DNA from 4 places in the Pseudoalteromonas sp. GB56 genome. Region 4 is predicted to be linked to each of the others. Evidence: predicted binding sites of a transcription regulator. Region 4 holds the regulator's gene; each other region holds the start of a gene.

Region 1 (7,543 bases), 530 kb from region 4:
TTGCCAACCAAAGGGCAAATTAAACATATCGACGGCGACCAAGTAATCATCAACTTGGGACGCAGCAATGGCCTGAGTGAAGGTCAGCAACTGACTCTCGCGTACAGCAGTAATGCCATCACTTATGAGGGTAAGCATCTGCCCAAGCAAGTTACCTCGTTGTTTAGCGTTGAGATTAAACAGTTATACCAACACAGCGCTGTAGCAGTGAATACCTCAAAACGTCCTTTAAGCAACATCCAACTCAATGACTTAGTGTTGGTGAAGTAACCAACTGCAAGCCACAGAAAGGCTACTTTGTGGCTCTTCACTCAGGCGCAATTAGGTGCGCCTTTGCTTTAAACAATCAATAAAACTGATTACTTCAATTCATTAATAGCCTTTTACCGATTATAACGCCCATGTCAGACTAGGCTCATTATTTAAGAGGAATACGACATGATGAATGAATTGAAAAACAGTGAAGGTCAACATATCCCAGATGTGTCATTTGCTATTCGCGATGGCGAGCAATGGCTCAAGCTTACCAGCGAAGGAATCTTTAAAGGCAAAACGGTCATTGTTTTTTCTTTGCCAGGCGCATTTACGCCGACATGTTCATCAACCCACCTACCGCGATACAACGAGCTTGCTGATGTATTCAAGCAAAATGGCGTGGACGACATTGTTTGTGTTTCAGTCAATGACACCTTTGTTATGAATGCATGGGCACAGCACCAAGAAGCTGGCAACATTACCTTACTTCCGGATGGTAATGGGGAGTTCACTGATGGCATGGGGATGTTGGTCGATAAAAATGATTTGGGCTTTGGCAAACGCAGCTGGCGCTATTCAATGCTTGTCAAAGACGGTGTTATCGAAAAGATGTTTATTGAACCAAACAAGCCTGGTGACCCGTTTGAAGTGTCTGATGCAGACACCATGCTTGAATACATCAATCCACAACAAATCAAGCCACAACCTATCAGTATTTTCACAAAGCCTGGATGCCCATTTTGTACTAAAGCAAAAATGCTGCTTCAACAGCGTGGTATGGCCTATGAAGAAATCGTGTTAGGGAATGAAGTTACCATGACAACGCTTAAAGCAGTGTCAGGCAGAACAACTGTTCCGCAAATTTTTATCGGTGGAGAGCACATTGGCGGTTCGGACGAGCTAGTACTACATTTTAACTAGGTTGGCGGCCCCTGCAGGAATCGAACCTGCAACTACCCCTTAGGAGGGGGTTGTTATATCCATTTAACTAAGGGGCCACTGGCCCCATTATCAGCTAATTTAACCTTGAATAGCAACAACTTAAGAGTAATCAGCTAATAATCTAACCGTTCGACATCAAATCACTAATTACAAAGTATGGAATAAATTGTCGCGCACTTGCTTTAACGACTTGGTCTCGGGTCCCGACCACACGAGCATGTACGACTACGCCGTTTTGGCGGTACACCAAAGTCCCTGTCAATATATGGTCAATCCCCACATTCTTTGCAAGTTCTTCACTGTCTCGTGTGAGTACAAAATCCCCATCTTGTTGCACTTCAATATAAGGGGTTAACTTGTGTTCGACCGTTGAATAGCCAAAGCGCTGCAGATCGCCAAGTAGCTCTTGCGCAAGTTGGTTTCCCAAAGCGTTAGTACTATGCAGGGTATGATCGAAATCAACAAAACTTGCGACGGCAATATGACTCACATATTGGCTGGTCATGCTGTCACTCAGCTTAAGGGCCAACTGCTGCGTGTAGTCTCCAAGTTGTTTGTGATGTGTGCTTTGTAGTTTGGTGTCGACTTTTATTTCTAATGGGTTGATATCAACATGCGTTGAAGCGCCCATAGCTGCTGTGTTTATCGTCAGCACAAGCAGGCTCGGAAGTAATAGATGCAAACTCATGTTCTCTACTCAATTAGCTTTTTTAATGTATCGGCTGATTGAGCAGGAACTTTAATGTCATTTAAGCAGACTATATACGCTTGCAATGCGCTGTTGGTAGGGCGTTAATTCGCCTGTTTAAGTTCAACACCCGCATAGCTTGAAGTACTGAGTAATGAATCAACGACATCATGAGGCAACAGCCCTTGTGCTGATGCGATGACCATCTTTGATTTCAAACCAACGATACGCGCATTCACTAACACGCCACCTTGGTGCTTAACCAAGGTGCCAGCTAATACATGCGACATGGGGTGATCTTGCTCAAGCTCAAGGAAATCACGGCTAAATGTAAAGTCTCCCTGCGGTGTAACGCGGATATAGTCCATTGTTTTGTAGTCAATGACCGGAACACCAAACTCATGGAGTTCATGCATAAAGCTCTCAGCTAATTGGTTACCCAATAAATTGCCTTGCTGATAGTCACTGTCTAAAAATACGAAACTGGTTACCGCCATAGGCTGCAAAAGAGCGCCCTAATCTATGTTGCTAATCATGTCTTGCATTAACGCTTGCACATAATGATTAACATTCTTTACGCTTCTACTGGTGTTCAATTCTCGTTGGCCGTGAACCTGAATCGGGCTTGCCATGGTTTGATACACATTTACATCCGTACCAGAAGTATTACTCGCTGAAGCCCCAATGACCTGAACTTGCTGATTTGCCTGTTCATTTTGAGAAATTACATACTGTCTCATTTCATCTTCATCAGAAAACCATGCATTTGTGCCAGAACAACCACTTAGCATAACAATCATGCTTAGGGATAATGTGAAAGTTAATTTGTTCATGATGAATCCTCGTTAGTAGGCTCGGCGTTGCAAGTGGCCATTGGTGATACGCACTTTATCGGCATGCATCAAAATTGTGTTAGGTAAATAATCGGTTGCCGCCGCTACCACTTGATTATTATCCGAATCAATCATGCGCACATTGACGACATACGCATCTTCTTGTTCGATAAGCGTGCCCGTGACATAGAAGTCGATTTCCTGACGTTGCGATAGTTGCTCAACATCTCGACTAAGCATGACATCGGCATGGGGTTCTAAAGCAATGTTATTGCGTGTGCGGTATTCAACAACCGTAAACCCCATTTGAGTGTAAATGGTCATAAAGCTTTCTTGCAATTGCAGGGCAATATCTTGCTGCTGCCAAGGTACGGAATCTGCTTTCAACGTTTTTGGCGGCAAAAAAGTGCCGACCGCAACCTTCGCTCCGTAAGGCAGTGAGCGCAATGACGAAGCCATACTATTCGCCAAGCGTACACTGTGCTGATGGATTGAATTCTGTTGTACAGGGTGATATTCCGCCACTCTCGGTACAACCTCAATCCGCTGGCTCGGCGCGCATGCTTGCAACAGAGCACAACCCACTAATATAGAAATGATACGCACACCAGCCTCGCTGCTTTGCAAATTGAATAACTAGCATATCAAAAGCAAAAACAGTGCCACATAGCGTTAACGAGCGTCAGTTGCCGTTTAAGGGGGAGTAAAAGCTTAACAGCTTTGGCGTTTTTCCAACCGGTAAGGGATCAACACTGCATCGGTTGCACGTTCAATAAACAACTCGGCGGCTTTCATGCCTTTATCGATACTATTCTGATGTATGGTAGTCAACGGAGGGACGGAGCGTGTCGCTTCTTCTACCCCATCAAAACCAACTACGCGAATATCTTCAGGGATGCGCAAACCTAAGCTATTAATTTCAGCGATGGCGGCCAGTGCAATCAAGTCACTCATACACAGCAAAACATTTGGCCTAGGCAGTGAATTTAATGCTTCTTTTGCTGCAATTGAGGCGTAATGATAGTTGCTCTCTGGAATATTCCACAAACGATCTGGAGCAAGAGATATGCCTTGCTCCACCAGAGCCTGTTGATAACCTTGCAGGCGCTGGATGGATATAGATGCTTTGCTATGAGCGTCAGGCATCTCGTAAACACGACAAGTGACTTGTGAGTCTATCAATCTCAATCCAAGCACTGCTACATTATCGTTGTTATCATGCAGCGCCAACTTGGCAATTTCGTAGGCTGCTTGTTGATTATTGACAATCACACTCGCTCTACGGTCAATATCAAAGTCGGCTGTAACGACCTTCTTAGCCGTGTTTTTTAGCTCTTCAATCAACTTTGGATTACGAGGGGTACCGTAGCAAATAAAGCCATCAACGAAATCACAGACACTATCAATGCTGTCGGAGGCACCTGAAAACAACAAAATATTGACTTTGTTTTTCTCCAATACAGCCGACACACCTTTTACAAAGTCACTGGCGATGGGATCGGTAATCATGTATTCGACACTATCGGGCAAAACGAGCGCCACAATGTTGAAGCGCCCACTGCGCAGTGATTGCGCAGCCTTATTGGGTCCTGTGTAGCCTAGCTTTTTACATGATGCGAGGATTTCTTCGCGGCGCTTTTCAGAGAGTTTGATCTGGGCGATTAAATGCATTGGAAACCGTCGCATTGGAAACCCCTAACTCTTTAGCGATGCTTTTCAGCGTCCATATTTTCTTCTGTGCCATGCCTAACCCAAAAAGCAGCTTTTATAACGTTGCAATACTAACTGATACTGACATGCACTTTTATCATTAAATCACCAAAAAAAACAGTAACTCGCCGTTATCGTGACAGTAAATCAGATAGATTAACAGTTAGGCTGTTACCAGCGGTTATAGTTTGAATCTCGCAACTGCGCTTTGCTAAATCAAGATTTAATGCTGCTACCTCATCACCTAGTCGCCAGGTCATACTAAGAATCGCTCCCTTCCCTTGCACACTAAATTGTCCATCAAATGCACTATGACTATTTCGTAATACAATCAATTTGCTTAACGCATCAACAACAGGACGTTGCTTCGCCTGCGCTATTTTTTTTGCATCCAAATAAGGGCGGTTGATATCTCGACCAACGTTGGAAGTGGCCAGAAGTTGCATGTCATTATGTTGTGCTAACAAACCACCGTAATAAACTTGCGGTGTGCCTGGGCTGAAAAATTGGATTGCACGCGCGACAAGGTAATCATCATCGTCCTGACCCAATGCGTCGTAGTAAGTACAGTTGACTTGGTATAAGTCGACATTACTTGCTGCCGCCCCCGTTGCCTTCTTACTTTGTCCTTGGCTTTTCTGGTGAATGGTTTCAACCAGAGTATCGATTTCCTGATTGCTCAGTAAACCCGGCTGACCATCCATTGGTCCAACATCAATAATGCCAATACCATCATGAGTATCGAGTACGGTAATACAGTTGCGTGGTGAAATTGTGAGCCAATTCACTAAGGCGGTGACATCTTGATTGAAAATACTGTGCAACACCAAAGGTGGCAGTGCGAAGTCATAAACCATCCCAACTCGCTCAGCGATTTGAATCTGCGTCTTGTAGTAAGAATGAATTTCGACCAAGGTCTCAATACCCAATGATTGGGCGTACTCGGATAATTCACTGATAAAATCGAATGTTTCATCGAGCATAAAACAACTCGTGCCCGCCTTTTTAATCGCATAACCAGCCGCATCAAGGCGAATCATCTTGATGTTATTGTTTGCAAAGGTGGTAAGGATGCGATGCAAATATGCTTTTCCGGCTTCTGAGTGCACATCTATATCAATCTGATTATCAGTAAACGTTGTCCAAAATTCCTCTACTTCACCATCAGGTAAGGTAAATGAGGTAAAGCAACTGCCGGGCCTTGGTCGGTATATTTTACTCTGTAGCTCAGCAGTTAAGCCGCTTGGAAATACTTTATCTTTGGTAAGAAATAGCTCCCAATAGGGTGATTTACGTCCCTTTGCCATTACGTCTTTAAATTCTGGTGATTGAGCCGACATATGGTTGACGATGAGGTCCGCCATTAACTCCGTTTTTTCTCCCAGTGTTTTCACATCATGCCACGTGCCCAAGCGCTCATCCACTAATGTATGATAGATAGGGTCAAACCCTGCATCACTGCCATCAATAGGAAAATAAAATGGCAGCAAATGTACGCCACTAAATAGTTGGCGCAAGGGCCCTTCAAGGGTTGCTGCCAATTCAGGAACACCTGCTCCCGTTAATCTATCTACATAAGTGATGAGCTGAACTTTGTTTTTCATACGCCGACCATAAATTAGAAGTTGAACAACTTAATCGATTAAGATATATGTTATATACAATTTACATTTGATCAAGAATAATTTTACTCTCTTGGTACGAGTGTTTAAAAAATAAATGATATTAACAATAAGACGATAGGCGCTCATAGTTTGCAGTAAATAGGGCCGCTCTCTGAAGAGGAAATGCAGATGCAATCACCCAGTCACTCACACCCTGAAGTTAGTCAATCGGTCGTAGAGAGCACCTCCGTAGCACAAATTAAAATACTGACTTACATGATGTTCTTTGTTTTTGCGATGACCTCTGATGCGGTGGGTGTGATCATTCCTGAGCTTATCAACACCTACAACCTGACTCTTACGCAGGCGAGTGCATTCCATTACATACCTATGATGTTCATTGCCCTGGGGGGGCTATTTTTGGGCTACCTTGCGGATAAATGGGGGCGCAAAGCGACAATAATCACCGGATTGGTGCTTTTTTCCATCGCTTGTTTCTTATTTGCCGCAGGTAGCTCCTTTTTATACTTTCTCACCTTATTAGCCCTCATCGGTTTAGCCATTGGACTCTTTAAAACGGGGGCCCTTGCACTTATTGGTGATATCTCGGGAAACCATCAAGAGCATACCGCGACGATGAATAAAGTAGAGGGATTTTTTGGCGTGGGGGCGATTGTTGGTCCTGCGGTAGTTAGCTACCTGCTCACTGCCGGCGTGTCATGGAAATATCTATACCTCTGTGCTGGCGCTCTGTGTGTACTTCTGAGTCTGGTTGCTTTAAGAGCAAAATACCCTGTCACCAAGCAAAGCCAAGGTGGCCAAATCAATCTTAAAAACGCACTTCTATTGATGAAAGACCGCTACGCAATTGGCTTTTCCGCAGCGGTGGCCCTGTATGTTGCCACCGAAGTGGCCATTTACGTGTGGATGCCAACATTGCTCAGTGACTATGAAGGGTCAATGATGTGGCTCGCCACCTATGCACTGACTATTTTCTTTGTGCTGCGCGCTGGCGGAAGGTTCTTGGGAGTTTGGGTTTTACGTCACCTAAGCTGGCAAAGTGTATTATTCTGGTTTTCGACCGCGGTATTCTTGTGTTACTTGGGCACTGCACTCTTCGGCGTCGCGGCTGCCGTGGTATTGCTGCCCCTATCAGGTTTATTTATGTCAGTTATCTATCCCACTCTTAATTCAAAAGGCATCAGCCATTTCGAGCCGTCTCAGCACGGTGCTATCGCTGGCGTTATCCTATTTTTTACCGCAGTGTCTGCCGCCGTTGCACCGCTATTAATGGGGTTAATCAGTGACTTATTCGGGCATGTCTCCTTCGGCTTCTACCTCGCTACAGGCTTAGCAGGCGCGCTAGCCATTGGTAGCGCATACAACTTGAAAACAAAACAAGATTAGTTTCCCTTTAATTACCAATTACTTAAATAGGGTCTTAGTAAGCTGTTCAAAATACAGCTTGCTAAGATATAAAAATTTTATTAATAATTAACTTAATCGATTAA
Region 2 (7,543 bases), 600 kb from region 4:
TGACCACATTTAGACGGTGGAATAAATCTTCGCGGAATTTGCCTTGCTGCGCTAGGCGCTCCAAATCTTGGTGTGTTGCTGCGATAATTCGTACATCCACCTTAATACTCTGATGGCCACCTACACGATAAAATTCGCCATCTGCTAAAACACGCAATAAGCGTGTTTGCACATCAAGGGGCATATCGCCAATTTCATCTAAAAACAGAGTGCCGCCATTGGCTTGTTCGAAGCGACCTTTACGCACACTGTCCGCACCGGTAAATGCCCCCTTTTCGTGGCCAAACAGTTCCGATTCCACCAAATCTTTTGGAATGGCAGCCATATTCAGGGCAATAAAAGGATTATCTTTACGTGGGCTATGTTGGTGCAGTGCGCTGGCAACAAGCTCTTTACCCGTGCCCGACTCACCGTTAATCAAAACACTCATACTCGAAGCGCTCAGTTTACCAATGGCGCGAAATACTTCCTGCATTGCTGGTGCTTCACCAATGATCACAGAACGTTTTTGTTCGCTGGCAGTTTTTTTGGATTTCTTTTGTGAGTGCGCTCTCACGGCACGGTCGACAACGCCAACCGCTTCCTCTAAATCAAACGGCTTGGCAAGGTACTCAAATGCACCTTTTTGGAAAGCTTGTACTGCAGAGTCAAGATCCGAGTGCGCGGTCATAATGATCACGGGCAGGCTTGGATTTTCTTCGCTGATTTGTTCTAGCAGTGCCATGCCGTCCATACCTGGCATGCGCACATCGGAGAGTAACACTGCGGGTTGAGAGTAGGTCAGCGCACTGAGCACGTCCTGAGCGTTGTCAAAACTCTCAACGTGATAACCACCGCGAGTTAGTGCTTTTTGCAGTACAAAGCGAATGGATGCATCATCATCTACCAACCAAACAGATTTCATCGTATACCTCTTAGGGGCCTACAAAGGCAAGTATAATGTAAACTCAGTATGGCCCGGCCAGCTATCACACTCGATAAAGCCTTGATGCTGATCTATCAGGGTTTGCGCAATTGATAACCCTAACCCAGTGCCACCTTCTTTGTTAGTGACCATAGGATAAAACAGCGTTTCTCTTACTTCGGGAGCAATGCCCGGACCATTATCACAAATTTTAATCTGCAGGGCTTTTTTAAGCGTAGTGTCATAGCGACGCACGTGATACCGCACACGCGTAGTCACTCTAATTTCTCCTCCTTCACTGAGCGCTTGCATAGCATTGCGCACAATGTTGAGAAGTACTTGCTGAATTTTATCGCCATCAACCACAACATCCGGAATACTCGGATCGTAATCTTTGTTGAGCGTTATTGCTTTATTGTTATCCAGTACGCACAGCTTCAATACATTCTCAAGCGTTTGGTGAATGTTGGTAGCTTGTTTGTGAAGGCGTTGGTTCGGTCCCAATAACCTATCAACAAGCTGCCGCAATCGGTCCGCTTCATGAATAATAAGCTGGGCACACTCATCGCGCTCCTGCTGATCAACCTCATACTGCAATAATTGCGCCGCTCCGCGAATTCCACCTAAAGGGTTTTTGATTTCATGGGCTAAGTTGCGAATTAAGGTACGAGCTGCTTGATGCTGGTGCATTTGATTTGAGGCCTGATCGAGTCGAATTTCTTCGTCGGTTTGGCGAATTTCAAATAATAGATAGGCGTCGTTTTGATAATTAATTCTGCGACTATTGAGTGCAAGATTGGCATGGCGAGTATCGACGAACACCACGTCAGCTCTATGCTGGTGGCAATCTACCCCTTGCTTCAATGTGTAATTAGCAATACGTTCAAGTTCAATTGAATGGTAATTAAATAGGGATTCAAAAGGTTGGCCAATGATTCTTTTTAGTCCTTGACCAAGTAGTTCAGTGCAACTTGTGTTGGCGTACACAAGATTAAAATCTTTGTCCAAAATTAGGATCGCAGTATGTAGGTTTTCCCACATCTGTTGGAAGAAATCGAGGTGGAGTTTCATTTTAAGTCATCAATTGCACCATAGTGGTGCATTTATATTATCAGGTTATCATCATACTGCTGAGATATAATTATTATTATCCGTTAAGGTCCCGTAATCATGGAGCGGCGGTGTAGGAAAAAGACTACTGGCTCCGAGTTAGCCAATACTTTGCCCTCAGAGTCGAGTAGCTTCAAAACAATGTTGTGCTCCCCTCTGTCAATGTCACGCATCACAAACAACAGTGACTTTTGCGGTTTTTCATACGCCTTGCCGTCAAGGTAGAGTTGGACTTGATGTCCTTGTAAAAAGCGTGGCTTGATTATGCCAGACACGTGCACAGAACCGGTGTTGTCGCGAATAGTTTCTTCTTGTGCAGGAGAACTGATTGAGATAGAAAATTTAACCTTCTCTAAATCATTGGTTGCTTCGTTGAAGATACTGGTATCAGTGGAAGGCATGTTCATCACAGGTTTGTTCAGCGTCACTTTTTCCGCGCCTTTGCGAGGTGTATCGGAAAACACCAAATTGCCGTTCTCATCCTTATAAACATAGATGTTTTTGTTTGGCTCTGCGGATACGGGTGTTGTTATAAATAACGCCAATAACACGCTTAAAATCATCACCTTTACGTTCACATGCTTTCCTAATTTAGTTTGTTATTCTTATAGTTAGCCGCAATTGAAGTGCTCAAGCACCCTTCATTAACTGTAGTTCATTTACAACTTTTTTACCATAAAAAAAGCCTGCAGAGCAGGCTTTGAGAACACACATGATATAACTAAAAAATAGTTATCAGGTTATACGCTGTAGTACATTTCGAACTCAACTGGGTGAGTTGTCATGTTAAGTTTTTCAACTTCTTTAGACTTCAGCGCGATATAAGCGTCGATTAGGTCGTTTGTGAATACGCCACCTTGGATTAAGAACTCGCGGTCTGCGTCTAGAGATGCAAGTGCTTCATCTAGCGAAGATGCAACTGTTGGGATTTCAGCAGCTTCTTCTGCAGGTAGGTCGTATAAGTCTTTGTCCATTGCATCGCCAGGGTGGATCTTGTTCTTGATACCGTCAAGGCCAGCCATAAGCATTGCAGAGAACGCAAGGTATGGGTTAGCTGTTGGGTCAGGGAAACGCACTTCGATACGGCGTGCTTTCTCTGAAGGAACAACTGGAATACGGATAGATGCAGAACGGTTACGTGCTGAGTAAGCAAGCATTACCGGCGCTTCGAAACCTGGTACTAGACGCTTGTAAGAGTTAGTCGATGCGTTTGCGAATGCATTGATTGCTTTAGCGTGCTTGATGATACCACCGATGTAGTAAAGAGCTTCTTCAGAAAGACCGCCGTACTTGTCACCTGCGAAAAGGTTTTTACCGTCTTTCGCTAGAGACTGGTGACAGTGCATACCAGAACCGTTATCACCAACGATAGGCTTAGGCATGAACGTAGCTGTTTTGCCGTATGCGTGCGCCATGTTGTGGATAACATACTTCATTTCTTGAATTTCGTCTGCTTTCAATACCATAGTGTTGAAGCGAGTCGCGATTTCGTTCTGACCAGCAGTTGCTACTTCGTGGTGGTGAGCTTCAACAACTTGACCCATTTCTTCTAGAACTAGACAAGTCGCGCTACGCCAATCTTGTGATGAATCAACAGGAGCAACCGGGAAGTAACCGCCTTTAACGCCTGGGCGGTGACCTGTGTTACCACCTTCGTAATCTTTATCAGAGTTCCAACATGCTTCTTCAGCATCAATTTTGTACATTGAACCAGACATGTCTGATTTGTACTTCACGTCGTCGAATAGGAAAAATTCTGGTTCTGGACCGAATAATACGGTGTCAGCGATACCAGTAGAGCGCATGTACTCTTCAGCGCGCTTAGCTACAGAACGTGGATCACGCTCGTAACCTTGTAAAGTTGAAGGCTCAACTACGTCACAACGAACGATAAGTGTTGTTTCTTCTGCGAATGGGTCAAGTTTAGCGCTTTCAGCATCTGGCATTAGCACCATGTCTGATTCGTTAATGCCTTTCCAACCTGCAATAGAAGAACCATCGAACATTTTACCGTCTTCAAAGAAGTCTTCATCAGCTTGGTGATGAGGGATAGAAACGTGCTGCTCTTTACCTTTGGTGTCGGTAAAACGTAAATCTACGAATTTTACGTCATGTTCTTTAATGAAATCTAAAACCGATTGTGACATGTGTCCTCCAACTGTGGAATTTTATGTGTGCTGCATGTTACTGCAATTGTGCAGTGGTAAGCTTAAATCGTGCCAGTTTCGTAACGTGTTATTTATAAATGAATTTTTTAAAAATACATTCTTGATATCATGTGTTTTGCACCTCATTGGTGCGCACTTGCTACATTCTAGTGCATCTTTGTGAAATTGCTATTACGGCGAGTTGTCATCATATTTTGCCTTTTTATCGAAAATATACACAATGTTTATTGGTTGTTTTTTAATCGCTTAATACATTTTGCGTCGTTATCGCACCACAGTCACAGAAAAATAATGTTGGATAAACTTTCATCTAGTGACTTTATAAGGGATAATACGCGCCCTTTTAAACCCAACGCAGGTAGCTGTTGCCGAGCGTGGATCATCTAGGAACAATGAGGCTTGCCTCTTAAGTAGATATATGAGCATCGAAAAGTTAAGAAATATCGCGATCATCGCGCACGTTGACCATGGTAAAACAACTCTGGTTGATAAATTGCTTGAGCAATCGGGCACACTACAAACTCGTGGTGGTAACGAAGAGCGAGTGATGGATTCTAACGACATTGAAAAAGAGCGTGGAATTACCATCTTAGCTAAAAATACGGCAATCAACTGGAACGATTACCATATCAACATCGTAGATACTCCTGGACACGCTGACTTCGGTGGTGAAGTAGAGCGCGTTCTTTCGATGGCTGATTCAGTACTTCTTCTTGTAGATGCTCAAGAAGGTCCAATGCCGCAAACGCGTTTCGTAACGCAAAAAGCATTCGCACAGGGTTTGAAACCGATCGTGGTTATTAACAAAATCGACAAGCCAGGTGCTCGTCCTGATTGGGTTATGGACCAAGTTTTCGATCTATTCGATAACCTAGGTGCAACTGACGAACAGTTAGACTTTAAAGTTATCTACGCGTCAGCTATCAACGGTTGGGCAACACTCGATCTAGATGAGCCTTCAGAAAACATGGAACCTATGTTCCAAGCGATCGTTAACGAAGTTGAAGCGCCAGATGCAGATCCAGCGGGTGCATTGCAGATGCAGATCTCTCAGCTTGACTACAACTCATACGTAGGTGTAATCGGTGTTGGTCGTATCAAGCGCGGTACTGTTAAAGTGAACCAACAAGTAACTGTTATCGGTGCTGATGGTAAAACACGTAATGGTAAAGTAGGTCAGGTATTGACGTACTTGGGCCTAGATCGTCACGAAGCACAAGAAGCAACTGCTGGTGATATCATCGCTATCACAGGTCTTGGCGAGCTGAAAATCTCTGACACTATCTGTGACGTAAACAATGTTGAAGCACTTCCTGCATTGAGCGTTGACGAGCCGACAGTAACCATGACGTTCTCAGTAAACACGTCACCGTTTGCTGGCCAAGAAGGTAAATACGTGACTTCACGTAATATCCGCGAGCGTCTTGATGCTGAGCTTGTTCACAACGTTGCACTACGTGTAGAAGACACTGACAACCCAGATAGCTTCCGTGTATCAGGTCGTGGTGAACTTCACTTAGGCGTATTGATCGAAAATATGCGTCGTGAAGGTTACGAGCTTGCAGTTTCACGCCCTGAAGTAATCCTTCGTGAAGTGGATGGTGTTCTTGAAGAACCGTATGAAACAGTAACAATCGACTGTGAAGAAGAGCACCAAGGTTCAATCATGGAACAGCTTGGTTTGCGTAAAGCAGAAATGACCGACATGGCTCCAGATGGCAAAGGCCGTATCCGTATGGATTTCATGGTTCCTAGCCGTGGTCTAATCGGTTTCCAAACTGACTTTATGACGTTGACGTCTGGTTCAGGTCTGATGTATCACACATTCGATCACTACGGTCCTCATAAAGGCGGTAAAATTGGTCAACGTAAAAACGGTGTATTGATTGCAAATGCACAAGGTAAAGCGTTAACTAACGCACTATTCAACCTACAAGAGCGTGGTAAGCTATTTATCGGCCACGGTGTTGAAGTGTACGAAGGTATGGTTATCGGTATCCACAGCCGCGACAATGACCTAACTGTAAACGCTCTAAAAGGTAAGCAGTTAACGAACGTTCGTGCATCAGGTACTGATGAAGCACAAACACTTGTACCGCCTATCAAGATGACACTAGAGCAAGCGCTTGAGTTCATCGATGATGACGAATTAGTAGAAGTAACGCCTGAAAGCATTCGTATTCGTAAGCGTTTCCTTACTGAAAACGAACGTAAGCGCGCTTCACGCGAAAGCAAAAAGAGCTAATTACGGTTCATGACGAAAAGCCCGCACATTGATGCGGGCTTTTTTGTTTCAAAACAAAAAATGTCCGAATAAATCAAGCACAAGACCTTTTCGCAAAATGAGTAGCGATATACCCTAATTGGGTACGTAAAAGGAGGTGCATATGCGGCGTATTGGCTTTTTTATATATGAAGGTTTTAAAGCCACAGATCTGTCAGCGCCTATGGATATTTTTGCTGAAGCGAATGTACAGGCTCAAAAACGTGGGCAGCCGCTTCCTTACACGTTGCATGTGTGTGCTCCTGAACAAGCCGCTATTGAAGCGACCAATGGCTTAATTGTGCAAATCGCCGATGATTTATCGCGGGCGCCTGAACTGGATACGCTGATAGTGGTCGGTGGTTCGGGGGCGCAACGGGTGAGTGAATTAAGCAATGTAATTCACTGGTTAGCACAAATGCAGCCAAAGTTGCGTCGTCTCGTCTCTATTGGAGCAGGGTGCCTAATATTGTCAGCATCGGGTGTGTTAAATGGTAAAACGGTCACCACAGACTGGCAAACAGCTCAATATTTGCAAAAAGTGAATACGCGGGTGCATATCGATGCCTCTCGCAGTCTTATTGAAGACGGCAATGTGTATTCAGCTGCAGGCATGACTGCCAGCATTGAGCTCGCCCTAACTTTGCTTGAGCAAGATTTTGGTGGGGAATTTGCGCACAGTGTGGCGCAACAAGCCCTCATTTATAATACGTGTCTGAATGACATGAAGGTGATAGGAAGCAGCCCAGTAGCCTCACAAAAAGGCAGTGAACGCTTCTTGAAGCTAAGCGACTTTCTGCTTAATAATCTACATAAACCCATCAACATCGACACCATGGCGTCGAGTATTAATGTTAGCCCTCGCCATTTTCGTCGCTTATTCAAACAACAATTTGCTGTTGCGCCCATGGTGTATGTGGAGCAACTAAGAATCAACAAAGCCAAGGCACTGCTAACCGGCACGGACTTTGCGATCTCGTTAGTGGCCCAGCAATGTGGTTACGCAAGCCATGAAGTGTTTAGCGCCGTTTTAAAGCACACATGGGAGTGTCGCCTAGTGAGTTTAGAGCACAGTTTTAAAGTTGGTGTGTGAAAAAT
Region 3 (7,543 bases), 1.9 Mb from region 4:
TGCAAGTAGGGGCTGTGCGTCGGTATCTTTTGGATAAACCTGACGCCATTGTAGATTAACCATTTGGTCCTGAAGTAGATGTGTTTAAAGTGCAGGGCAAAATGTTCGCAACGCTTGTTGAACGAGCCGCGCCAGATGGGCAGTTATGCTGGCAAATGAACCTAAAATGCGATCCCCACGAAGCACTTATTCTTCGAGACATTTTTTCAGCAGTAATTCCCGGTTACCATATGGACAAACGTCACTGGAACACGGTAATTTTAGATGGCAGTGTGCCCCAAGGTGAACTGCAACGATTTATAGATAACTCATATTTGCTGGTGGTTAACAAGCTTCCAGTGAAGGTAAAAAACCGCATAGTTATGTTGCTGCCACAAGGGCAAGGAAAGGTGTAATGAAACGAGTTATTGTCAGCGATATTTTCGGCAGAACCAAAGCCCTAGAAGCATTGGCATACGATCTGGATGCGCACAAGGTGATAGACCCTTATGCGGGGAGTGATTTGGGGTTTGAAAATGAGCAACACGCCTATGCCCACTTTACTCGTCACAGCAGTGTTGATGATTACGGCGCCATTGTGAAAGAAGCCATTTCCCATTATCAAGAACCTATCACGCTAATTGGTTTCAGCGTCGGCGCTGCCGCGATATGGGAGATGATTGGAACGCATCAACAAGAGCATGTCAGTGGCGCGCTACTGTTCTATGGTGGGCAAATTCGCACACGCACTCAGCTGCAACCAAGTTGCCCTACAACCTTAGTGTTTGCACATGAAGAACAACATTTTGATGTGCTAGAGCTGATGTCGTCATTGTCGGTGAAAGAGAGGGTGAATTGCCACAGAGCATCGGGGTTACATGGGTTTATGAATGCTTTGTCTGATAACTACAATCCGCATTGTTATCAGCATTACTTACACACGATAAAGGCAAAGCCCTTGCATCAGTGTGTGTCGACATGTTCATTCAATTATTGAGTGCCGCTTTGTTTAGTTTGGTACTTTTCCAGTAACACGCGCATAATATCGCGCCATGTGATGATGCCTACAGGTGCGCGTTGGTCATTGATGATAGGCACACAGGAGATTCGGTGTTGGTTGAATAACGCGACTACATCGATAAGCTTTGCACTGCTTGGTAACGCGATAGGTGAGTGACTCATCACTTGGCTTACGCGCTTATTAAGCGTAGCGCGATCAGCGGGCGTTGCTGACGCCTTGCCAACATTGGGGCTGATTGCTTTGAGAAAGTCTCTGTCGGACACAACACCCGTTAATACGCCTTGTTCAGTGACTAAAATATGATGAAATTGAGTGCGTTTAAAAATGTCACCGACGACACGCAAAGTCTCATCAGGTGAACATGTCACCACAGGTGAACTCATTATATCGCTCAACTTCATAATGCCTCGTAGATTTCAATAAGTTAGGTCGATACATAGAGTTATAAGCGAAAATGGTCATTTTTTCATGCTATTTGGGGTGATAATATATATTTTCGGTACTTTGACCTTAATGCTGCACAAATAGTAAGGATACGAATGTCTGTTAAACAGCGCTTAGCGCAAAAAACAAAGCAGTGGATTCATTCTAAACATATGCTTAAAAGCATCACGTTCGCGTCGTTCTTAGAGTCAACTATAGTGCCTGTGCCATTAGAAGCGTTATTAGTGCCTTTAATGCAGGCTAGACGAGAAAAAATTTGGTCTATTGCGCTCTTTGCCACACTCGGTTGTATGCTCGGCGCGCTATTTGGCTATGCGCTGGGTTATTATCTTTTTGATATGTTGGGTGAGTGGATAATTAACTCATTCTCAAGCCCAGAGCAGTTTCAAGAGATAAAACTGCAAATGCAGGAAAAGGGATTTTGGTTTGTGCTCACCCTAGGCATTGTCCCCATACCATTTCAAATAGCTATGTTGGCAGCCGGTGCCACGCATTATTCGCTCACTCTCTTTATTCTGGCAACAGCCATTGCACGTGCTATCCGTTATTTTGGGTTGGCGGTGCTTGTTTATTTTGTGGGTAATCGTGCGGAACAACTCATCAGAAAACACAAAGTAAAAGCCATGGTGGGAATAAGCATTGTTGTGGTTGGCTTGTGGTGGTTATTTCATTAATTCACAGCGGCGCTAACGAGGGTATCGTCATTCTCAACAAGTTGGTTTCTACCGCTGTTTTTAGCAATGTACAAGCCTTTGTCTGCTTGCATCAACATGTGTTTGATATCTTTGCATGCTTGCGGTTGGCAGTTTACGCCAATACTGATGCTTAGCGGAATAACACTGTCTTGCCAACGGAAGTTGCTCTCAAAAACACTGGCACGTAAACGCTGACCTACCTTAATAGCTGTTTCGTGATCTGTGTTAGTGAGGATCACCGCAAATTCCTCACCGCCTATACGTGCAGCAATGTCTGAGCTACGCACATGATCACCAATTTTTTTACTCACCCATTTTAGCGCCGCATCTCCAGCTTCATGGCCAAAGTTGTCGTTTACGCGCTTAAAGTAATCGACATCTATCATCATCACCGCAATCGGCTGCTGCTTTTCAATACATTGGTTGATAGATTGCTCACCAAAGGTAAAGAAAGCACGGCGATTATATAAATTGGTTAGGGCATCGAAATTGGCAAGATTTATTAAATGAGCTTCTGAGCGAGTGAAATAAAGCATGGGAAACACAAGTGCAGTGCACGTAGCGAGGACTAAATGAATCACCAGAATAACCTCGAGAATTTGACTGCTTTGTGGAGTCGCTTCTTGGTTCAATATCGACAGTAAGTATCCTGCTTGAGCGAGCATGAGTGCGCTGTGTACTGCGAATAACGCTGCCAAGGTCAATATATAGTGGTTTTTTAACGTTCTAGGCTTTAAAAGGTGGTAGCTCGTTTGTGCAAACAAGCCTGCGACCAGAGTACTGGTCACCAACTGAGATAAAGTCAGAAATGGCGACAGTGACACCAGCAGCACACAGCTGCCTGCAAACAAATATTTAAGATGTGGGTAACGTTGCTCAGGAGATAAGTGCCACAGTACACCACTGAGCGCGAGTATGGGTGCGCCAACGATTAAGACATCGGCAAAAGTGTGAGTGAGCAATGTCCAATCAACCACTACACGCAGACTAGCAACGACCTCTGCGAGCGCAAACACTAAACACGATAAGCCCCAGTAGAGAAAGCTTCGCTGTCGTCGCTGCGAATAAATCGATAACAAGAAACACCCAATAAAGAGATTCAACAGGGTGGATATGCCAATCAGGGTTGGAAGATGAATCATAAAGCCGCAATAGTTAATTAACTAGCCCTAGTCTAGCTCAGCATGGGGGATGTGCAATTGAACCAAAGTGTGAAAATTGATAATAGTTGGTGATAAAAACGTAAGTTTAGCGTTTTTTACAGAGGTGCATATTTGAATTTGTTGTAACCTATTGATTATATTTAATATTAAATCTTGGTCTGGACATTGCTTTAATAGTGATGGATTTATTAAGGAGAATAATTATGACAGTGGCAGCGAAGGATAGACCTCTTGAGGTGGTGAAAGAAGAGGTTATCGATCAACTTATTTTAAATTATAGTCATGGCGAATTATCGGCCGATGCGTTTGAGCGCCGATTAGACAACGCCTATGAGTGTAAAGATCAAGAGCAACTCGTAGCACTAGTGGCAGATTTACCCCTGCAATCGGATCCGCGTTATCAAAGTGAAAAAGCGGCGCGCTTTCGTCCTCAATACACCCACAGCGACCAAGCTGAGGCAGATTTAAAAATCACCACTATTTTGAGTTCAGACCAACGCAGCGGTGATTGGGTGGTACCAAAACACATTAATCTTACTAACGTATTAGGCAGTATGGAGCTGGATTTCAGCAATGCTATTTTTACCCACCCGGAAGTGCACATTCATGTAAATTGCTATTTAGCCAGTCATGAGATTTACGTGCCGCAAAATGTCGATGTGATTACACAAGTCACCAATATTATCGGCTCAATTGAAAACAAGCGCGTTGCATTAGGACCACGCACTAATGATGTGCAACGCCCCAAAATTATTATCCATGGTCGTATTGTGCTTGGTAGCGTGGAGATTAGCGTGAAGCGCACACTCAAAGAAAAGTTGAAAACATTCGCCCAAAGCATGCGCGAATTATTCGACGATCCAAAAGGTGGTGGCAAACACTATTAGTCGCAACCGCTGAGCTGTCCACGTATAATTGCCCACTCATTCACAAAGTGGGCAATTATGAGTTTAGATAGTAAAGTATTTGTCGTGGGGTTACCACGCACTGGAACAACAAGTGTGTGTGTTGCCGCTATTAATGCGGGCATTCCTACAGCACATACCGCCTATACACAGCAATGCTTTGAACAAGCACAGTTTATTGCTGACACTCCCTGTTTTAGTCACTACCCACACTTGGCAAAGCGATTTGCTGACAGCCGTTTCATTTTATTGCAAAGAGATAAGCAGTCTTGGCTTGCTTCTGTGCAACAGTTGTTGCTGCGCATGCAAAAGAACTTGCTGTGCGAACAGGGCGGCTTTAGCCCTTTATTAAAGCAAAGCTATGGCGACATTTTTGCACCTCTCAATGAGCAATCTATATTAGACTCGCGGCATTTGAGTGCTTGTTATGACAAACATCAGCAGGCAGTTATGGCGCTTTTCGCTAATGAGCCACAGCGCTTATTGACGATTGATGTGAGCAACCCTGCAGATTACCAACGATTTTGCGCTTTCTTAAATATTAAAGCCAACGCCGATGGTTTCGCCCACCTCAATAAAGGCAACAAAGTGATGGCATGGCGTGAAGTGCAAAGCCCACTAAAAGTTTCCTCTACGCGCAATGGTAAGGTCGATAACCTTGATAGCTGGTGGATAGAATAGGGCATGCTTCCCGAAACATGTTGGTTTACAGCGAAATGTTACACAGACTGGCATCAAAGTGCTTGCCCCAGTACAATAGCGCCAATTTCAGCACTTATTGAATCCCATGTTTGAATTAGAATTTGCAACTCCAAATGAATGGACTGAAGCGGTATTAGCCGACTTCGATACTTTTTTACAGGATCATGCCGCAGCAGAAAAGAAAGCGTCAGGCATGGCTTTGTCGATGCTGTCTCATTACCCAGATAAACGCAAACTGGTGAAGGCGATGACAGATCTAGCCCTTGAAGAGATGATTCACTTTAAGCAGGTGGTAAAATTGCTTAGCGAACGTGACGTAAATTTAGGGGATGACAAAAAAGACCCGTATGTGAACCAGTTGCGTGGTATGTTCCGCCACGGCAAAGAGGTGTTCATGATGGACCGATTACTTGTCGCTGCCGTTATCGAAGCGCGTGGTCACGAGCGTTTTGCTCTTATCGCAGAGGCGTTACCGACAGGGAAAGATAAAGAGTTTTATACAGCCATTACGAAGTCGGAAGAAAAGCATAAGAACTTGTTTGTAGAGCTTGCTTACGAGTATTTCGACAAAGACGAAGTGGATGCACGTTTAGCAGAGGTGATTAGACGTGAAGCGCAAATTTGCGCATCGTTGCCAAATCGCGCGGCATTGCACTAGTTAATGTAAAAAAAGGGGAAGCCGATTAGCTTCCCCTTTTTTCGCTTAAAGCTGATGGGCTTTGGCTAAACCACGCAGCTTGAAACCAAGCCAACACAGAATCAATCCAAAGATCAGCGCATACAGTGCGACCAACCAAAGCATGGCGATGATACCTTGTCCTGGGTTCACCATGAGATACACACCAAAAATCACCGATAAAACACCGCTGATTAAGATAAGCATCGACCCTTGAATATGTTTCGAAAGCTGAATCGCGGCTATCACTTCCATAACGCCAATGGCGATAGCCCAAAAGGCAATCAAGTAAAGCATGACCAAGGCGGTAAGCTGCGGCATTGTGACGGTGATTATCGCCGCAATGACACCCAAGGCTCCGGCAATCAGTGTGGTGTACCAATATTTTGACGTCGACTTTTGTTTGAACGCTAACCAAATACGTGAGATACCATCAAACAAAAAAGAAGGCCGCAAACACGAATATTAACGCACCTATGGTTGCTTCGGGTAAAAACCAAGCAACCGCTGCAAAGATGATTGCGATGATGCCCTGCATCATAAATACCGGCCATTGGCTTGGTATCGAAGTGTTAATCGCCATTCCATGCTTCCTTATTTAATCAAGGTTATTTAACGTTCTTATAAACTTGTCCCGCTTTCATGACAAAGTCAACGTTTTCCAACACACTGACATCATCAAGTGGGTCACCATCCACGGCAATAATATCGGCTGCGTAGTTTGGCTTAACTTGACCAAGGGTATCTTGTGCTTTTAATAACTGTGCCGCATTAATAGTCGCACTTTGGATTGCTTGTAGTGGCGTCATGCCATATTCAACCATGCGTGAAAACTGCTTAGCGTTATCACCGTGTGGGTATATCGCCGCGTCTGTACCGAACACCATATTCAAGCCCGCATCTACAGCGCGGCTAAAACTTTCACGTTGACGCTTAGATACCTGTCGCTCTTTGTTGAGGTTTTCTTCTGCAACACCATTTTGTTCACCAAACGCAAGTGTGTATTCAGTGTTGTAGATATCCATGGAGAGCCATGTGCCGTGTTTTTTCGCTAGCTTGATGCCTTCATCGTCGATGAAAGAAACATGCTCAACACTGTCTACGCCTGCTACGATAGCTGCTTTAATGCCACTCGTACCGTGAGCATGAGCTGCGACCGTTAATCCACGCATATGTGCTTCGTCAACGAGGGCATTCATTTCTTCTTGCGAATACTGTTGCACGCCAACTTTGGTGCCTTTTGAAAACACCCCGCCCGTAGCACAGAACTTTATCACGTTGGCACCGTACTTGATGTTCTCACGCACTTTTGCACGCACAGCCCATGGGCCATCGGCCACGCCTTCTGCACGGTAATCAAGTTCAGGTGGTACTCGGTTGTTATCACAGTGACCACCGGTTACGCCAAGTGATGGTCCCGCAGCCCAAATACGCGGCCCAGGGACATCACCCGCGTTAATACCATCACGCAAGGCAATAACGCTGTAACCTGTCGCGCCCACATTTCTCAAAGTGGTGAAACCAGCAAGTAACGTTTGGTTGGCAAAGTAAGCTGCTTTAATTGCTTTGCGAGGTGCGGATTGGGTAAAACGCTCAGAACGCGGAACGCGAGGGTCTGAAGTGAGATGCACGTGCATATCCATTAAACCAGGAAGCAAGGTCTTATCGCCTAAATCAATGACCTCATCGTCTGTATTGAGTGTAGCTGGCAGACGCTTATCTATACTGGTGATGACACCATCATTGATACTAACAACCACATCTTTAACAATTTTTCCGGATGATACATCCAGCATCTTGTCGGCTTTTACATAGGTCGCGCTGTGAGCAGGGTTCATAAGCGCTAAAAGTGCGCAGCTGATCAGCGTATAAGCAGGCTTAAACATAAGATTCTCTGTTTTATTAGTGAGAGATTCAATCTAGCAAGTGACTGCTTTTGTGGCAATTTTAAACGATAA
Region 4 (7,543 bases):
GCAGCGACCATCGTACTTATTGCAATGAGTTTGAACTTTCGTGGTGCGAGACGCATCAACAGGGTTGAGGGAGGCATGTTGTTAGTCGCATTTTTTGCCTACCAAGGATATATTTTTAGCCAGATAGCATAGAGTAATGTATATGACACAAAGCTACATCGCCACGGCACAACGCGTTATTGAAACCGAAACTCAAGCCTTACAAGAGCAGCTTGCGCATCTGGACGAACAATTCACTCAAGCCTGTGAACTTATGGAGCAGTGTAGTGGCCGAATCATCGTAGTCGGAATTGGCAAATCTGGTCATATCGGCAATAAAATCGCAGCCACACTAGCAAGCACAGGTACCCCAGCATTTTTTGTACATCCTGGCGAAGCGAGCCATGGTGACCTAGGTATGATTACCGCGCAAGATGTCGTGTTGCTCATATCCAATTCGGGTGAAACTCATGAAATCGTGAGTATTATCCCAGTTATCAAACGCATTGGCGCCGCGCTTATCGCGATGACAGGCAGTGCCACTTCAAGTATGGCAACGCTGTCTGATTTACACATCTGTATTGGCGTTTCAAAAGAAGCCTGCCCTCTGGGACTTGCACCTACGGCGAGTACCACTGCGACTCTCGCTATGGGCGACGCTATTGCAGTGGCTCTTCTAGAATCAAAAGGATTTACTGCAGATGATTTCGCTCTTTCGCACCCCGGCGGCAGTCTTGGAAAGAGGCTATTATTAACGCTGAAAGACGTGATGCACAGCGGTGATAATGTGCCGCGTTCACACCAATCACAAAGCATAAAAGACGCGCTACTGGAAATTTCCACCAAAGGCTTGGGCATGACTGCAGTCGTCGATGATGAGGGCAAATTAGTTGGACTGTTCACCGATGGTGATTTACGCCGAGTGCTTGAGCATCGTATCGATATTCACAGCACCGCACTTGTGGAAGTGATGACGCCAAATTGCACCACAGCGAAGGCCAACATGCTAGCAGCTGAAGCGCTCAATGTGATGGAACGTAAACGTATAAATGGTCTGATTGTTGTTGATGAACATCAGCGTCCTGTAGGTGCCCTCAATATGCAAGATCTACTTAGAGCAGGAGTGCTTTAATGCTATTTAGCGAGTTATATCAACCGATTGCAGAGAATGCGTGGCAAAGAGCCTCACGGGTAAAGCTGCTGATATGTGATATCGACGGCGTATTTTCTGATGGCCGTATCTACTTAGGCAATCAAGGCGAAGAACTCAAAGCCTTCAACACCAAAGATGGGTTTGGCATAAAAGCCTTGATGGACTCGGGTGTCCGCGTCGCGGTTATTACTGGCCGTCAATCTCGCATCGTTGAAACCCGTATGACGAGCCTAGGTGTGCAGCATATCTATCAAGGCAAAGAGAACAAACTTGAAGCTTATGCAGAACTCAAGGCCACGTTAGGACTCAATGATGACCAAGTTGCTTATATCGGGGACGATGGCCCAGATTTACCGGTCATGGAAAAAGTCGGCTTTGCAGTTGCCGTGAATGATGCTCACCCACTAATCAAACGCATCGCACATTATACGACACTGATGCCTGGTGGTTTTGGCGCCGTGCGCGAACTCACTGACTTATTGATGTTGGCGCAAGGTCACTCCTTAGGCACTAAAGGTACCAGTTCATGAACAATGCTCGGTTGCTTATTTCCATCATTTTCCTCGCTATTATGGCTTGGTTGTGGGCACCGTATTTTATGAAGCAAGAACAAACGGTGGTGAAAACGGACCAAGCTATTGCGACACCTGATTACACAGCGACTGGTTTACGACAGCGTAGTTATAACGATCAGGGGGCGTTAAGCCACAGTGTTTATGCTGAACAAATGGAAATGTTTGAAGAACTTGGCTTCACCCATTTTAGAAAACCAGAATTTACACTGTATAACGATGGCGAACGCTGGCGATTGACTGCCGACGAAGCCACTTTATATAACAATAATATTTTGATCTTGGAAAATAACGTTGTTGCCACCAACTTATTAGAAGGGGCAATGATTGAACAAGTCAAAGCGGCGGCTATCCAAATAGACATTGATGCGCAACGAATGGAATCGGAGCAAAGCGTTGAGCTCAGAGGGCCTGATGTATTAATCACAGGTCAGGGCTTGAAAGCAGATATCAATACAGAGATAGTGGAATTAATAAAACATACGCGAACAGTATATTATGACCAATAAATTCAATGCATTAATTCTTGGTTTAGGGCTTAGCCTAAGCGCAATGGGCGCGCACGCGGAACAAACAATCAACACGACAGAAGTGTTAATTGACGCCGATAACCAAATTGCCATGATCAAAGAAAATATCACTATTTTTGATAAAAACGTGCACATCGTTCATGGTAATCGTCAAATAAAAGCTGATCGTTTAGAAGCGCACCGCCGCCCAGAACTGGGTGACAATAAGCAACTGCTGATCGCCACGGGTAGTCCAGCGATGTATATAGAAACCATGGAAGATGGTCAGCAAATTACCGCTTCTGCAAAAGAAATTCGCTACGACGTTGCCACGCAAATTTTACAAATCAAAGGTGACGCAAAAATTGAAATGGCTGATCAACAGATCATCGCTGAAACTATCAGCTATGATATAGATAAACAGACCATCAGCGCCGAGAAAGACAAAAATTCAAGTACACGAGTACGCACGACTTTGACACCACAGAGCGAAGAAAAGCCTGAGGAAAAGGAACAACCATGACCACATTGAAGGCGCAAAAATTAGCAAAAAGCTACAAAGGTCGTGAAGTTGTAAAAGACGTAGGACTGGAAGTTAAAGCTGGCAGCATTGTTGGTTTATTGGGCCCAAACGGCGCAGGTAAAACCACGACCTTCTACATGATTGTGGGTCTGGTACCCAGTGACAAAGGCATGATCAGCATAGACGATCAAGACATCACATTGCTGCCAATGCACTCTCGTGCGCGGCTGGGCATAGGCTATTTACCGCAAGAGTCTTCGATATTTCGAAAACTCACCGTTTATCAGAACCTGATGGCGATTTTAGAGACGCGCAAGGACCTAAACAAAGCAGGCCGAGAGGAACAATTAGAAAGCTTGTTGGACGAATTTAATATCCAGCATATTCGCGATTCATTTGGAATGGCATTATCAGGTGGTGAGCGCCGTCGCGTTGAAATTGCTCGCGCTTTAGCCGCAAACCCCAAATTTATCCTTTTAGATGAACCTTTTGCTGGTGTAGACCCTATTTCGGTGTTAGATATAAAGAAAATCATTGAGCACCTGCGAAACCGTGGCATCGGTGTACTTATCACCGACCACAATGTGCGTGAAACCTTAGATGTATGCGAAACCGCTTATATCGTCTCTCACGGTGAATTGATTGCGTCAGGCACACCACAACAAGTGCTCGCCGATCAAACCGTTCGTGATGTTTATTTAGGTGAGCAATTTAGGCTATAACAACAAAAGGATTGTTAGAGTACATGAGGCAATCATTACAGCTGCGCTTAGGCCAGCAATTAACAATGACCCCACAATTGCAGCAAGCTATTCGCTTGTTGCAGCTCAGTACTTTGGATCTTCAACAAGAAATTCAAGAAGCACTTGACGCTAACCCACTCTTAGAAGTCGAAGAAGAAAATTACGCTGACAACGCGAGTGATAAGAACGATAACGAACGCCTACAAAACGGTGAAGACAAAGTCGATGTTGAATCACAAAGCAGCGACCAAATAGAAAGTTCTGACGCATTAAACAACGACTCGATCAGTGATGAATTACCCATGGATGTATCTTGGGATGAATATATCAGTGCAGCTCCCGTAGCTTCAGCAGGTCCAATGCCTGATGATGAGTTTGTCTACCAAGGTGAAACCACCGAGACACTGCACGATTATTTGATGTGGCAACTGCAACTCACCCCATTTAGCCCAGTCGATGAAGCGATTGCGACAGCCATTATTGAAGCAATCGACGACAATGGCTTACTAACCGTTTCTACTGAAGATTTGCTCGAGAGTTTAAATCACGAGGAGCAAGACGTAGAAATCGAACTAGATGAAATTGAAGCTGTCCTAAAAAGAATACAACTCTTTGATCCTGTTGGAATTGGTGCGCGTTCACTACAGGAATGCTTATTGATCCAACTCAATCAATTTTCACCTCAAACCCCTTGGCTTAGTGAAACGAAAGAGGTAATTTGTAATTACATTGATTTGCTAGGTAACCGTGACTATCGCACCTTAATGAAAAAGACTAAGCTTAAAGAAGCTCAGTTAAAAGAGGTGATGACGCTGATACACAGTTTGAGTCCGAAACCTGCCGCAACTATTGTGCGCGAAGAGTCAGAATACGTGATTCCTGATGTATCCGTTAAGAAGGTTAAAGGGCGTTGGCTGGTCGAGTTAAATCCTGACAGCATGCCGAAGATACGAGTTAATGATCATTACGCATCATTAGGCCGTAGCTGTAAATCACAAAGTGACAGCCAGTTTATACGCTCTCACTTACAAGAGGCTAAATGGTTTATAAAGAGCCTGGAACAACGCAACGATACCTTACTCAAAGTAACTAATTGCATTGTTCAACAACAACAGGCATTCTTTGAACATGGCGAAGAAGCGATGAAACCAATGGTCCTCAATGACGTGGCCGAAATGGTTGAGATGCACGAGTCGACAATTTCTCGTGTAACGACCCAAAAATATATGCATACGCCACGTGGGATTTTTGAGTTGAAGTATTTCTTCTCCAGCCATGTGAACACCGAAAATGGAGGTGAATGCTCATCCACAGCGATTCGAGCATTAATCAAGAAGCTAGTAGCGGCGGAAAATGTTGCCAAGCCATTAAGCGACAGCAAAATAGCCGATATACTCGCAGAGCAAGGAATCAAAGTGGCTCGACGAACGATTGCGAAATATCGTGAATCGTTAGCCATACCACCGTCAAATCAACGTAAAAGCTTGATATAGACGTTAGACAAGAAGGAAAATGCTTATGCAATTGAATCTTACCGGTCGTCATGTAGAAATCACAGACTCTCTTCGTAACTATGTGAATAGTAAATTTGCAAAACTTGAGCGTCATTTTGACCATATTAATAATGTGCATGTCATCCTTGATATAGAGAAACTCACACAAAAAGCAGAAGCAACACTTCACGTAAATGGCGGCGAATTATTTGCCACCGCAGAGCACCAAGATATGTATGCGGCGATTGATGGCCTAATTGATAAATTGGATCGCCAAGTAATTAAACATAAAGAGAAATTATCTCGACACTAAAATGAGCTTAGAACATCTTTTCTCCAAGGACTGCAGCAAAGCTGCGGTCCTTTTTAATAGCAAAAAAAGAATGTTGGAGTACCTAGCACAGGTCGCTCATCAACACGCACCGCATTTAAACGAGCAAACCATTCTCGATGCGCTTTTGGCGCGAGAGAAGCTCGGCAGTACTGGCTTTGGGAAAGGCGTCGCAATTCCTCACGGTCGATTGGAAGGCATTGAACAAACCATTGCCATCATAGTCACCAACCGCGAAGCCATTAACTTTGATGCCATAGATAATCGTCCTGTTGATATTTTTGTCGCACTGCTCGTACCAGATAATCAGTGTGATCAACACCTCAAGACCTTAGCGCAAATTGCTGATAGACTTAAAGACAAGCAATTGTGCAAACAGCTGAGAACAGTCACCACAGATCAGGAGCTCTATCAGCTATTTGTGGCCTAATTTAGTCACAGGAAGTTTAAGGGAATTAAAGTGGAATTGATTATTGTCAGTGGTCGCTCTGGTTCAGGTAAGTCTGTCGCTTTGCGCGTATTAGAAGATTTAGGTTATTACTGCGTAGACAATATCCCAGTTAATCTGCTGCCCGCTCTTGTGCGCAGTGTCTCAGACAACTACGACAAAATCGCTGTCAGTATCGATGTGCGAAACTTACCCAAAGAAGAGCAGGAATTCAGTGATATCTTGGCTTATCTTCCTGCATTTTCAAAACCCTCTCTATTTTATCTAGATAGCGACGAGCAAACGCTGATTAAACGTTTTTCTGAAACACGTCGATTGCACCCATTATCGATGCAAAACCTGCCATTAGACATTGCTATTCGTGAGGAAAAGAAACTGTTAGACGTGTTAATCTCGCACGCTAACTTTATTATCGATACGAGCGAACTCAGCGTTCATCAGTTAGCTGAAATGGTGCGTGAAAAAGTCCTCGGTAAGAAAGATAAACCATTACTCATCACCTTTGAGTCATTTGGCTTTAAACACGGCATCCCGAAAAATGCTGATTACGTATTTGATGCGCGCTTCTTACCTAACCCTCACTGGGAACCTGAGCTCAAGCCGCTAACCGGTTTAGATCAGCCAGTAAAAGATTACCTCTCAAGCGATGGTATCGTACAGAAGTTTACTTGGCAGATTCAAACCTTCGTGCAAACTTGGTTACCTCATCTGGAGCGCAATAACCGCAGCTATTTAACGATTGCGATTGGCTGTACTGGCGGTCAACACCGTTCTGTTTATTTAGCGCAGACATTGGGAGAGCGCTTTATGGATACCTACCCAAACGTCAAAATCCGCCACCGTGAACAGGAAAAGTAACCGTGACAGAAGCCACCTTTGTTATCCAGAATAAACTCGGCCTTCACGCCCGCGCCGCTTCTCAGCTCGCGCAATTAGCAATGAATTTTGACGCTAAAATCACCCTCTATCAAGGTGATAAAAGCGCTGAGGCAGACAGTGTTCTCGCACTGTTGCTACTTGAAAGTGGCAAAGGAAAAGAAGTACGAGTAGTGTGTGAAGGCAATGACGAGGAAGGGGCCCTTGTCGCAATTGGGCAATTAATCGCCGAAAAATTCCACGAGCAAGAGTAGCTCCTTCACGGGTGTTCAGTTAAGCAAAAATACCCTCTGTGTTTAGTAATTGTTTATTACCCAAAATATAAACACCCTCTATATCTCATTTACCTTTGGTATCTTTGTCTGAGTTAAGGTAAACTTATCAAGCGCTTGTAAGTGCTCGCTTATAAGCAGATTTCTTCCAGTTTTATCTTTAAGGGAAGCCTATGCCAGAAGCCTATGAACAAGAAAATCCGCTCCAACCACTTCAGGAAATTACTGAAGCCCTTAGCAGCGGCCAGTTTGTTCATGTACGCAGGCTTTTAGCAAAAACAGCGCCCAGTGATACGGCGCTACTTTTAGAGTCTTCCCCACACAAAACACGTTTTAAACTTTGGTCTCTCGTCGATCCTGATGTACAAGGTGATGTTCTCGAAGAACTCTCTGAAGATGTACGTCTAAGTATCATTGCGCGAATGGAACCGGAGCACATTGCTGCTGCGACCGAAGACATGGACGACGATGACCTAGGTGAAGTACTTCGTAGCTTACCTGAGCCAGTCTATAAAGACGTAATCGAGGCGATGGACAGCCAGAATCGCGACCGTGCGACGACGGCTTTGTCATATCAAGAGCGCTCTGCGGGTGCCTTGATGAACACCGATACGGTGACCATTCGTCCTGATGTATCCATTGAT

What was found. The regulator sigma-54, encoded in region 4, starts transcription at its own class of promoters, with help from an activator protein. The targets are predictions, from matches to a motif close to GTTGGCACGNNNNTNGNNT.
Region 1: the regulator sigma-54 is predicted to act here: its motif matches at 3,367-3,385, upstream of ACH19P_RS05910 (FlgO family outer membrane protein).
Region 2: the regulator sigma-54 is predicted to act here: its motif matches at 4,220-4,238, upstream of glnA (glutamate--ammonia ligase).
Region 3: the regulator sigma-54 is predicted to act here: its motif matches at 3,455-3,473, upstream of ACH19P_RS12290 (DUF1707 SHOCT-like domain-containing protein).

What each region holds. Positions count from the first base shown of each region.
Region 1 is NZ_JBPCHK010000001.1:1,262,204-1,269,746, reverse strand. It holds gene ACH19P_RS05940 (flagellar assembly protein T N-terminal domain-containing protein) at 1-270, shown strand, start outside; gene ACH19P_RS05935 (glutathione peroxidase) at 442-1,176, shown strand; tRNA gene ACH19P_RS05930 (tRNA-Arg) at 1,179-1,253, opposite strand; gene ACH19P_RS05925 (FlgO family outer membrane protein) at 1,319-1,885, opposite strand; gene ACH19P_RS05920 (FlgO family outer membrane protein) at 1,990-2,382, opposite strand; gene ACH19P_RS05915 (hypothetical protein) at 2,401-2,718, opposite strand; gene ACH19P_RS05910 (FlgO family outer membrane protein) at 2,731-3,324, opposite strand; partial or broken gene ACH19P_RS05905 (LacI family DNA-binding transcriptional regulator) at 3,430-4,462, opposite strand; gene gtfA (sucrose phosphorylase) at 4,560-6,032, opposite strand; gene ACH19P_RS05895 (MFS transporter) at 6,309-7,439, shown strand.
Region 2 is NZ_JBPCHK010000001.1:137,368-144,910, reverse strand. It holds gene ntrC (nitrogen regulation protein NR(I)) at 1-904, opposite strand, end outside; gene glnL (nitrogen regulation protein NR(II)) at 923-1,975, opposite strand; gene ACH19P_RS00665 (DUF4124 domain-containing protein) at 2,059-2,592, opposite strand; gene glnA (glutamate--ammonia ligase) at 2,755-4,161, opposite strand; gene typA (translational GTPase TypA) at 4,601-6,427, shown strand; gene ACH19P_RS00650 (GlxA family transcriptional regulator) at 6,570-7,538, shown strand.
Region 3 is NZ_JBPCHK010000001.1:2,622,103-2,629,645, reverse strand. It holds partial or broken gene ACH19P_RS12315 (MmcQ/YjbR family DNA-binding protein) at 1-395, shown strand, start outside; gene ACH19P_RS12310 (dienelactone hydrolase family protein) at 395-976, shown strand; gene ACH19P_RS12305 (CBS domain-containing protein) at 970-1,401, opposite strand; gene ACH19P_RS12300 (YqaA family protein) at 1,540-2,118, shown strand; gene ACH19P_RS12295 (GGDEF domain-containing protein) at 2,115-3,155, opposite strand; gene ACH19P_RS12290 (DUF1707 SHOCT-like domain-containing protein) at 3,506-4,189, shown strand; gene ACH19P_RS12285 (sulfotransferase) at 4,247-4,888, shown strand; gene ACH19P_RS12280 (MiaE family protein) at 4,995-5,567, shown strand; gene ACH19P_RS12275 (HdeD family acid-resistance protein) at 5,613-6,041, opposite strand; gene ACH19P_RS12270 (hypothetical protein) at 6,019-6,168, opposite strand; gene ACH19P_RS12265 (Xaa-Pro dipeptidase) at 6,194-7,471, opposite strand.
Region 4 is NZ_JBPCHK010000001.1:735,262-742,804, reverse strand. It holds gene ACH19P_RS03505 (calcium/sodium antiporter) at 1-132, shown strand, start outside; gene ACH19P_RS03500 (KpsF/GutQ family sugar-phosphate isomerase) at 143-1,111, shown strand; gene kdsC (3-deoxy-manno-octulosonate-8-phosphatase KdsC) at 1,111-1,662, shown strand; gene lptC (LPS export ABC transporter periplasmic protein LptC) at 1,659-2,213, shown strand; gene lptA (lipopolysaccharide transport periplasmic protein LptA) at 2,203-2,736, shown strand; gene lptB (LPS export ABC transporter ATP-binding protein) at 2,733-3,458, shown strand; gene ACH19P_RS03475 (RNA polymerase factor sigma-54) at 3,482-4,972, shown strand; gene hpf (ribosome hibernation promoting factor) at 4,998-5,285, shown strand; gene ptsN (PTS IIA-like nitrogen regulatory protein PtsN) at 5,287-5,733, shown strand; gene rapZ (RNase adapter RapZ) at 5,764-6,609, shown strand; gene ACH19P_RS03455 (HPr family phosphocarrier protein) at 6,612-6,881, shown strand; partial or broken gene mgtE (magnesium transporter) at 7,073-7,543, shown strand, end outside.